Regions from separate parts of the Candidatus Hamiltonella defensa 5AT (Acyrthosiphon pisum) genome, predicted to be linked through region 1. Evidence: predicted binding sites of a transcription regulator. Region 1 holds the regulator's gene; the other holds the start of a gene.
The links. Region 1 encodes CRP, which controls carbon source genes, mostly activating them, when cyclic AMP is high. Its sites were predicted from a motif close to ATGTGANNNNNNTCACAT; they were not measured.
Positions count from the first base shown of each region.

Region 2: yrbN (protein YrbN) is a predicted target of CRP. The motif match lies at 2,282-2,299, and genes of this name have one in related genera.

Region 1 is NC_012751.1:818,024-822,547, reverse strand. It holds gene recN (DNA repair protein RecN) at 1-1,306, opposite strand, end outside; gene crp (cAMP-activated global transcriptional regulator CRP) at 1,539-2,201, shown strand; gene cspE (transcription antiterminator/RNA stability regulator CspE) at 2,370-2,579, opposite strand; partial or broken gene HDEF_RS13865 (hypothetical protein) at 2,908-3,000, opposite strand; partial or broken gene HDEF_RS03925 (Fic family protein) at 2,980-3,781, shown strand; gene HDEF_RS13010 (hypothetical protein) at 3,774-3,959, shown strand; gene lpxL (LpxL/LpxP family Kdo(2)-lipid IV(A) lauroyl/palmitoleoyl acyltransferase) at 3,951-4,524, opposite strand, start outside.
Region 2 is NC_012751.1:334,772-339,295, reverse strand. It holds gene pnp (polyribonucleotide nucleotidyltransferase) at 1-1,872, shown strand, start outside; gene yrbN (protein YrbN) at 2,306-2,386, shown strand; gene HDEF_RS01685 (DEAD/DEAH family ATP-dependent RNA helicase) at 2,376-4,172, shown strand; gene ptsH (phosphocarrier protein Hpr) at 4,344-4,524, shown strand, end outside.

The sequences.
Region 1 (4,524 bases):
TTTCTCCTCCCGAGGCCACCTTAATCAGGGGCTGTAATGGTTGACCTGGATTCACTGTGACAAAAAATTCAACACGAGTCGCACCATAAATATTGAGGTGTTTGGGATCAAAATAGGTGTCAATGCTGAATTTTGCATAGGGCATCGCCAGGTTTCGCATATTTTCAGTGATTAAGGCAGACAGCTCTTTAGCATAAAATTGCCGTTTTTCATGTAATTCATGGGCTATCTCTAATGCTTGCTGATACTGTTTTTCTGTTGCTTGAAGAAGATCTTCCTGATCTATATTTTGCTCAATCAATTGTTGTTGTTCATCCAATAAGTGTTGATGTTGATCTGCTAAACGTTCTGGAGAGACATGATGTTTACGAGCCAAATCTAAATAATTGGATAAATGTTGCTCTAATGATGCTAAGCAATCCGGTTCCATATTGATTTTTTGACTGTAATGACGGATTTCATCACTGACTTCTTTAATTTGAATGATCGCTTCTTTAAGCATATTTAATAAATCATTAAAGTAATGATCCATAGCACTTAATTCTATCAGCTGTTTTTGAGAAAAATAAAGCTGACTCAAAATACTCTGGTGTTCACTTTCACACAGCCCTTGTAAAACTTCTTGGCTCATTTTCAATAATTGAGCTCTATTCGCTAAACGTTTATGCTCCGCTTCTATTTTTTCATACTCTTCTGGCTTTGGATCCAATGCATTGAGTTCTTTAAGATAATATTCCAAAAGCTGATGACGGGCATCATTTTCCACCGCTTTTTTCTTTTGTTCGGCCGATCGTCGGCAGCTGTTATGCCAGGTTTCATACGCATTTTTCATCTTTATGAATAAATGGTGCTCTGCTGAATACGCATCCAATAATTGTTTTTGATGGTCCAGTTTCAGCAAACAGTGATGGGTATGCTGGCCATGAATCTGTATAAGAAGCTGGCCTAATTCTCGTAATTGAGACAGAGGAACAGGTGTGCCATTGATAAATCCTCGAGAACGTCCATCAGCACCAATAGTGCGACGCAGTAAGCATTCATGATCTTCGTCTAATTCTTGATTTTTTAACCATTGCATCGCCAAACTCTTATCCTTTAGAGAAAAGCGAGCGCACATATCTGCACGAAGAGCCCTCGAACTTACCATTCCAGATTCTGAACGGCCGCCTAAGCACATATTTAAGGCATCAATTACGATAGATTTTCCTGCACCTGTTTCACCGGTGATACTGGTCATCCCCGATTGAAAATCAATTTCCAATTGACTCACAAGAGTAAAGTTACTGATCGTTAATTGAATCAACATGTCCAATTCCTTTCAAAATAAAGATGGTGTTCGCGTCACAAATGGTGAGTCAAAGCCAAGATCCCAAAATTTGCTTCAATAAAAAATGATTTGATATTAAAAATATTTTAATGAAAATCATAAAAATCAAGGTAAAGTAGCTGTCGAATTTGATGTTAAACTAATTAAAAGTATTATTAGTTTTTATAATAAGTAATTTAAAAATGCCTCATTTACAATAAGGATATAAGTTATGTTGCTCTCAGCGCAAAAAATGGATTCAACTTTTGAATGGTTTCTTTCTCATTGCAATATTCGTACATATCCGCCCAAAATCAATCTTGTAAGTGAAGATTGTGAATCTCAAACACTTTATTATATTGTAAAAGGTTCTCTCATCTCCCTGATGAAGTCTCAAAACGGTGAAGAAATCATATTGTCTCATTTAAATCGAGGAAATTTTATTGGGGAGATCGGATTATTTTTAGCCGCTCAACCCCAGGGTACTTGGATACGAGTGAAAACCCCCTCTGAATTAGCTGAAATTTCTTATAAAAAATTTCGAACCCTCGTCCAAATTAATCCCGACATATTAATTCGTTTATCCGCACAGATGGCAAGTCGATTGAAAACGACATCAGAAAAAATAGGAGAACTGGCATTTTTAGATGTGGCGACACGTGTTGGGCAAACATTGATAAAACTCGCGCATCAACCCGATGCCATGACTCATCCCGATGGGATTCAAATTAAAAGCACTCGTCTAGAAATTGGTCAAATGGCAGGTTGTTCTCGTGAAACAGTTGGGCGGGCTTTAAAAACATTAGAAAGACAAAATTTAATTTCAGCTCATGGCAAAACGATTGTTGTTTTGAATCCCTGGTTAAAATATCTCTCAGGCCAAGACACCATTTAGGCTTAGGAAGTGACGGTTTTACCCGTCGAAGGGAAGATGTGACAAGGAGCTCGCAGACCCGCCGTTGAGGGTGGCACAGGAGCGGCCTCGAAGCACCATCTCCTATGCCAATGAAGATTATTAATATGGCACAGTCAAATTCATTGCGGATGGCCCTTTTTGACCATCCTAAATTTTATTAACATCCACTGCGGATGGCCCTTTTTGACCATCCGCAATTTCAAATTCGACACCTTGACCTTCGGCTAAAGTTTTAAAACCGCTATCTTGAATTGCAGAAAAGTGAACAAATACGTCCTTACTATTATCGTCTGGAGTAATAAAGCCGAAACCTTTAGATTCGTTGAACCACTTAACTTTACCTTTAATTTTTGCCATCTTGAAAATTTCCTTTAAATTATTTAACTCAACTACGGGTATTTTAAATCAAAAAATGAGCCTTGTTGGTCTGCTGAAGGCACTAAGAGAAAAAGCCGGAAGGGAAGTAATCTACAACACTTACGTTCTTGCCTAAAAGTTCTTGCTCAAAAACCATAATTAATCGAGAACGCTATCTCGTTTTACTCAGAGCCCTTATTTCATACAATTCATTCATTGGCAAGCCATTTTTTATCATTAATCAACTTACTTTGCATATGAATAAAACTGTAAACAAAACTCTGATTATTTTAATCATCCTCCCTATTTAAAGAGAGCGACCTTTTCCTGAGGAATTTTTTACTAAGCTCTTGTAGCGGATTTTTCTAAAGTTGAACATCCATTTCAACCCTCGAAATGGATGTTCAACTTTAGCGCGGATTTAAGTGCGAATATTTTTTGGATACCTGTTTGCGTATTGCTAACGAAAGCAGTACTAAAAGCCTGTATCCCCGCCCGTGCTGCGCTGAAATCTGCGGGGCGGTTACTTCCTGATCAGGGATTACTGGTGAATATTCTCCCGATGCTGGAAGCAAAAGATTCGTCCCGCATTGAAAATATCGTCACTACAAGCGATCAGCTTTTTCAATATGTTGAACAGGCTGATCCGGCTACTAAAGAGGCTCTTCTCTATCGTACGGCGATGTATGATGGAGTTGAGTTACTGAAGACGCATCCGTTATGTGTCAGGGTCGCAATGCAGATTTGTACCAAACTGCGGGCAGTCGAAACCGATGTAAGGAAGACTTCTGGTACTGTTTTGCGCGATCAGTATATGAACGTCGTATATACCCCTCCGGAAGGAGAAGAGAAGATTCGCACGTTACTGTCAAACTAGGAGCAGTTTATCAATGAACAGAACGATATTGATCCACTGATTAAGATGGCCATGGCACATTACCAGTTTGAAAGCATTCATCCGTTCCCTGCTGGTAACGGATGTACAGGAAAGCTCCCCAAAATTTACACCTACGAACTGGTTAATATGCTGTTCATGCAACCCTGCTGCAGAATAGAAAATCTGGTGAGCGGGGATTGCACAGCGGCAAACAGCATCGCTTTATCTTAAGCAACTGGTAAAAATCGGGATACTAGAAGAAGTGAATGCCGGTCGTGGAAAACTTTACATTAACACTCGTCTGCTGAGGGAGCTGAATGATTGATGAAAGTGTCAGTACTTCAGAACAAGATTTGACTCGCCAGGCCGATATTGAAAAGATGGCTGTTGATAACGGCTTTTATATGGCACTGTTAAAAAAGTCACTTAAAGACATTACGATAAGTGATAGTTTTTTTAATAGACCTGTGACCTATATTAGGTCACTGGAAAGGCTAATATAATGATTCCTCGCCTTTAGGCCTCGTTTTAAAGCGCCTATGTTGCCACATATATTGTTCGGGCGCCTTTTGAATGATGTTTTCAATGACCTTATTCATAGAAGCGGCGGTTTCAGTTTCATCTTGAAGTGGAAAATTGTTCAATGCAGGCGATATGGTCATTCGATAGCCTTTGGCGTCAGGCAATCTGACCAGGTGATAAGGCACACAATTTGCACTCCCTTTGCTGATCAACAGATGAGTACCCCTGGTGGTAGCCGCTTGTTCAACTGCAAAAAATGGGACAAAAACACTGCTGCGAGGGCCATAATCATGGTCTGGAAGATACCAAAGTATTTCACCTTTTTTTAAACAAAGAATCATTGTTTTTATATGATTTCTGTCTATCAACCCTTTATTGGATCTTGTCCTGCCATAAATCTGGATCCAATTAATCACTTTATTATTGTGCGGCCGGTAAACACCAATAGCCTGCTTGTGCAGGCCAAGAATACGAGCGGCAAATTCTAGCGTCAGAAAATGTACACCTATTAATAATATCCCCTGTCTACTTTTTTGTACTTTCTCA
Region 2 (4,524 bases), 480 kb from region 1:
TTAATTGATCGCCCTATCAGACCTCTATTTCCTAAAGATTTTTTAAATGAAGTACAGGTCATAGCGACTGTCGTTTCTGTGAATCCGAAGGTGAATCCAGATATCGTTGCCATGATAGGCGCCTCTGCTGTATTAAGCTTATCCGGTATCCCATTTCATGAGCCTATAGGCGCTGCCCGGGTTGGATTTATCAATGGTGCTTATGTGCTTAATCCCACTCCTGAAGAGTTAAAACAAAGTGATTTAAATTTAGTGGTTGCCGGTACAAAAAACGCAGTCTTAATGGTTGAATCAGAAGCCAATATTTTAACTGAAGAGCAAATGTTAGGCGCTATTATTTTTGGTCATGAGCAGCAGCAGATCGTCATTGAAAGCATCAATGATCTGGTGAAAAAGGCAGGTAAATTAAAATGGCCTTTTACACCTAAAATTGTGGATGAAAAATTGAGATCCTGTATTACAGAAGAAGATAAAAAAGATTTAAGCAACGCTTATCTTATTACCGATAAACAAGAACGTTACGCTAAATTGAATGAGATAAAAACAAATATTATTGAAAGGATTTTAAAAGAAAACGAAACTGTAAATGCGGAGCAAATTCAAGATATTCTTTACAATTTTGAGAAAAATCTCGTGCGGCAACGTATCTTAAAAGACGAGCCTCGTATTGATGGTCGTGATAAGGATATGATTCGGGCTTTACACGCTTGTACAGGTATTTTACCCCGTACACACGGGTCGGCATTATTTACTCGTGGTGAAACTCAAGCATTGGTCACAACGACTTTGGGTACCTCGCGTGATCTTCAAACAATAGATGATCTGATGGGCGAACGCTCAGATTCTTTTCTATTTCATTATAATTTCCCGCCTTATTCTGTGGGAGAAACAGGCATGCTTGGCTCACCTAAACGACGTGAAATCGGTCATGCTCGTTTAGCAAAAAGAGCATTGATGGCTGTGATGCCGAATATAGAAGAGTTTCCTTACACTGTTCGGGTGGTTTCAGAAATTACAGAATCGAACGGTTCTTCTTCGATGGCCTCGGTCTGTGGTGCTTCTCTTGCCCTTATGGATGCAGGTGTGCCTATCAAATCTGCCGTTGCAGGTATAGCCATGGGGCTCGTCAAAGAAGAGGATAAATTTGTCGTGTTATCTGATATTTTAGGCGATGAAGATCATCTCGGTGATATGGATTTTAAAGTAGCAGGGACTTCTGAAGGCATTACTGCATTGCAAATGGATATGAAAATTCAAGGTATTACACCTGAAATTATGCAATCTGCTTTGCATCACGCAAAAGCGGCACGTTTACATATTTTGAGTGTGATGAATCAGGTCATTAGTTCAGCGAGTTCTACCATCTCTCAGTATGCCCCTCATATCTACAATATAAAAATCAATCCTGAAAAAATTAAAGATGTTATCGGTAAAGGGGGAGCGGTGATCCGTGCGCTATCTGATGAAACGGATACCAAGATTGACATTTCAGATGATGGCAATATTACTATTGCTGCGTTAAGTCAAAAAAGTGCTGCCTTTGCTCAACAACGCATCGAAGAAATTACAGCCAATATTGAAGTGGGGCGCATTTATCAAGGAACGGTAACCCGGATTGCAGATTATGGTGCTTTTGTTTCGATTGCCTCTGCTAAAGAAGGGTTGGTTCATATTTCGCAGATCGCTGAAGGTAGGGTAGAAAAAGTAACAGATCATTTAAAATTAAAGCAACAGGTATCAGTCAAAGTTTTAGAGATTGATCGCCAAGGCCGTATTCGTTTAAGCATCAAAGATGCTATAGCGGATACTTCTGAACATAAAATAGAAGATACTCCTGTTGATTCCTCTTTCGAAGAATCGCAGAAACAGTAAAAATTTTTTAAATTAATTTAGGGTAGGCGCATTCAATAAAAGCGCATAACAGGGCGCCAAATCAAGTGCAGCTTTTATATCAGAGAGGAGTGCTGTATAATACGGCCCCTTTGTTTCTGATTGTTTGAACGTAATTCTTTTTTAAGGATTGGAGATTTCCTGATAGATTTTAAAAATTTAACTATTTTAAGGATTTAGGAACTCATTTAACACAGACACAAATTTTGATACTGTCTATGAAGCCTTCGATGTGAATTGTCAGGATTGGCACTGATGGGTCAAAAACAGGCGCATTTATTAGAGGGTAAAGCATTAAAAACAAAACTAAATACGCCCCCAACTGATTTATTTTTGTTTTACCCCTAACTATATACCTAACTAGTAGATCATTGTTATTTTTTATAATTTAATTTGAGCCAGTTCACACTTTTCAATGAAAATCATTCCATTTTTTTTCGACAAGTTATGTAGACTGGCCGCCATTTTTAATGAGGCATTTTTACATGACGATTGAGTTACCTATCTCTTTTTCTAAATTGGGGCTGTCCCCATCTATTCTTTCTGCTCTTACTGATTTAGGATACGAAAAACCTTCTCCTATCCAATTGGAATGCATTCCGCATCTGCTAAACGGTTCTGATGTGCTCGGAATGGCACAAACCGGAAGCGGAAAAACAGCGGCTTTTGGTTTACCTCTTTTACAGAATATTAAACCTGATATCAAAGCCCCTCAAATTCTGGTGTTAGCACCCACCCGTGAACTCGCTGTTCAAGTTGCTCAAGCATTAACCAATTTTTCCAAGTATATGAAAGGCATTAACGTATTAGCACTTTATGGGGGGCAACCGTATCACGTTCAATTAAAAGCTTTACGTCAAGGACCACAGATTGTGGTGGGTACCCCAGGGCGTTTATTAGATCACCTAAAACGAGGCACTTTGAATTTATCTTCGTTGACAGGTCTGGTATTGGATGAAGCTGATGAAATGCTGCGTATGGGATTTATAGAAGATGTGGAAAACATCCTGGCTAAAATCCCCGCCGAACATCAAACAGCACTTTTCTCTGCGACTATGCCAGACGCCATTCGCCGCATTACTCGCCGTTTCATGAAAGAGCCAAAAGAAGTTCGCATTCATTCTAATGTCACCACTAAACCTGATATCAATCAAAGTTACTGGCCTGTGTTTGGTATGCGTAAAAATCAAGCTTTAGTTCGTTTTTTAGAAGTAGAAGATTTTGATGCTGCTATTATTTTTGTACGAACAAAAAACGCTACACTGGAAGTCGCAGAAGCATTGGAAGACAGTGGTTATAACAGTGCGGCGTTAAACGGTGATATGAACCAATCTTTACGTGAACAAACTTTAGAGCGATTAAAAGATGGTCGTTTAGATATTTTAATTGCTACTGATGTAGCCGCAAGAGGCTTGGACGTTGATCGTATTAGTCTTGTTGTTAATTATGATATTCCCATGGATTCTGAGTCTTATGTTCACCGTATTGGTCGTACAGGAAGAGCCGGTAGGGCGGGGCGGGCCTTGTTATTTGTTGAAAATCGCGAGCGCCGTTTATTAAAAAATATTGAACGTGTTATAAAACAGCCTATTCCGGAGATTCAGTTACCCAAGGCAGAATTACTCAGCCAACGTCGATTAGAAAAATTTGCCGCTACAGTCAGACAACACATTGAAAGCAGTGATTTGGAAATGTATAAAACTTTGCTGAAAAAATTACGGCCAGAAGAACCATTTGATTTAGAAATGATTGCAGCCGCTTTGCTAAAAATGGCCCAGAGTGAGCGTCCGTTAATTTTACCGCCAGATCCTGTTCGTTCAGCGCGTCGCGAATGTCATGAAAGAGAGGTCCGTTCAACTCATCGCCGGCGTGATTATCGTGACTCGTCTGAACGCCCTTCTTACCGAGAACGACGCGATATTGGAGAAATGCAACTGTATCGTATCGAAGTGGGTCGTAATGATGGTGTAGAGATTCGTCACATAGTGGGGGCCATTGCAAATGAAGGTGATATCAGCAGCCGTTATATTGGCAACATCAGCTTGTTTCCCTCCCATTCGACCATCGAGCTGCCAAAAGAAATGCACAAAAACATTGTGTCTCATTGCACTCGTACACATATTCTCAATAAGCCTATCAATATTAAACTTTTAGGTGATTGTCCGGAGGAGCGACGGGAACGTCGCCCATCATCAGAGAGGCGATCAACTCGTTCACTCAGCGATCAAAATCGTCCGTATGATGCTCAGCATCGTCGTTCATTCGCAGGAGTGGCTCGTTAAAAAACATGACCTCTGGGTCTGATTGATATCCATCCTAAAAAGAGGGATGGCAGCTTGTCAGCCAGGATATTAAGCAGGAGAAAATCCAGACATAATAATCGAAAACTGACAAGAGCCGAGAACTGATAACAAGTGTAATTTCATTATAATTTTGCAACTTAGGTAAACAGAATGTTTGAACAAGAAGTTACTATTGAAGCTCCGAATGGTTTACACACACGTCCAGCTGCCCAATTTGTTAAAGAAGCAAAACAATTTAAATGTGATATTAAAGTCATTTCAGACGGAAAAAGTGCCAGTGCCAAAAGCCTGTTTAAATTGCAAACTTTAGGTTTGGCTGAAGGTACTAGTA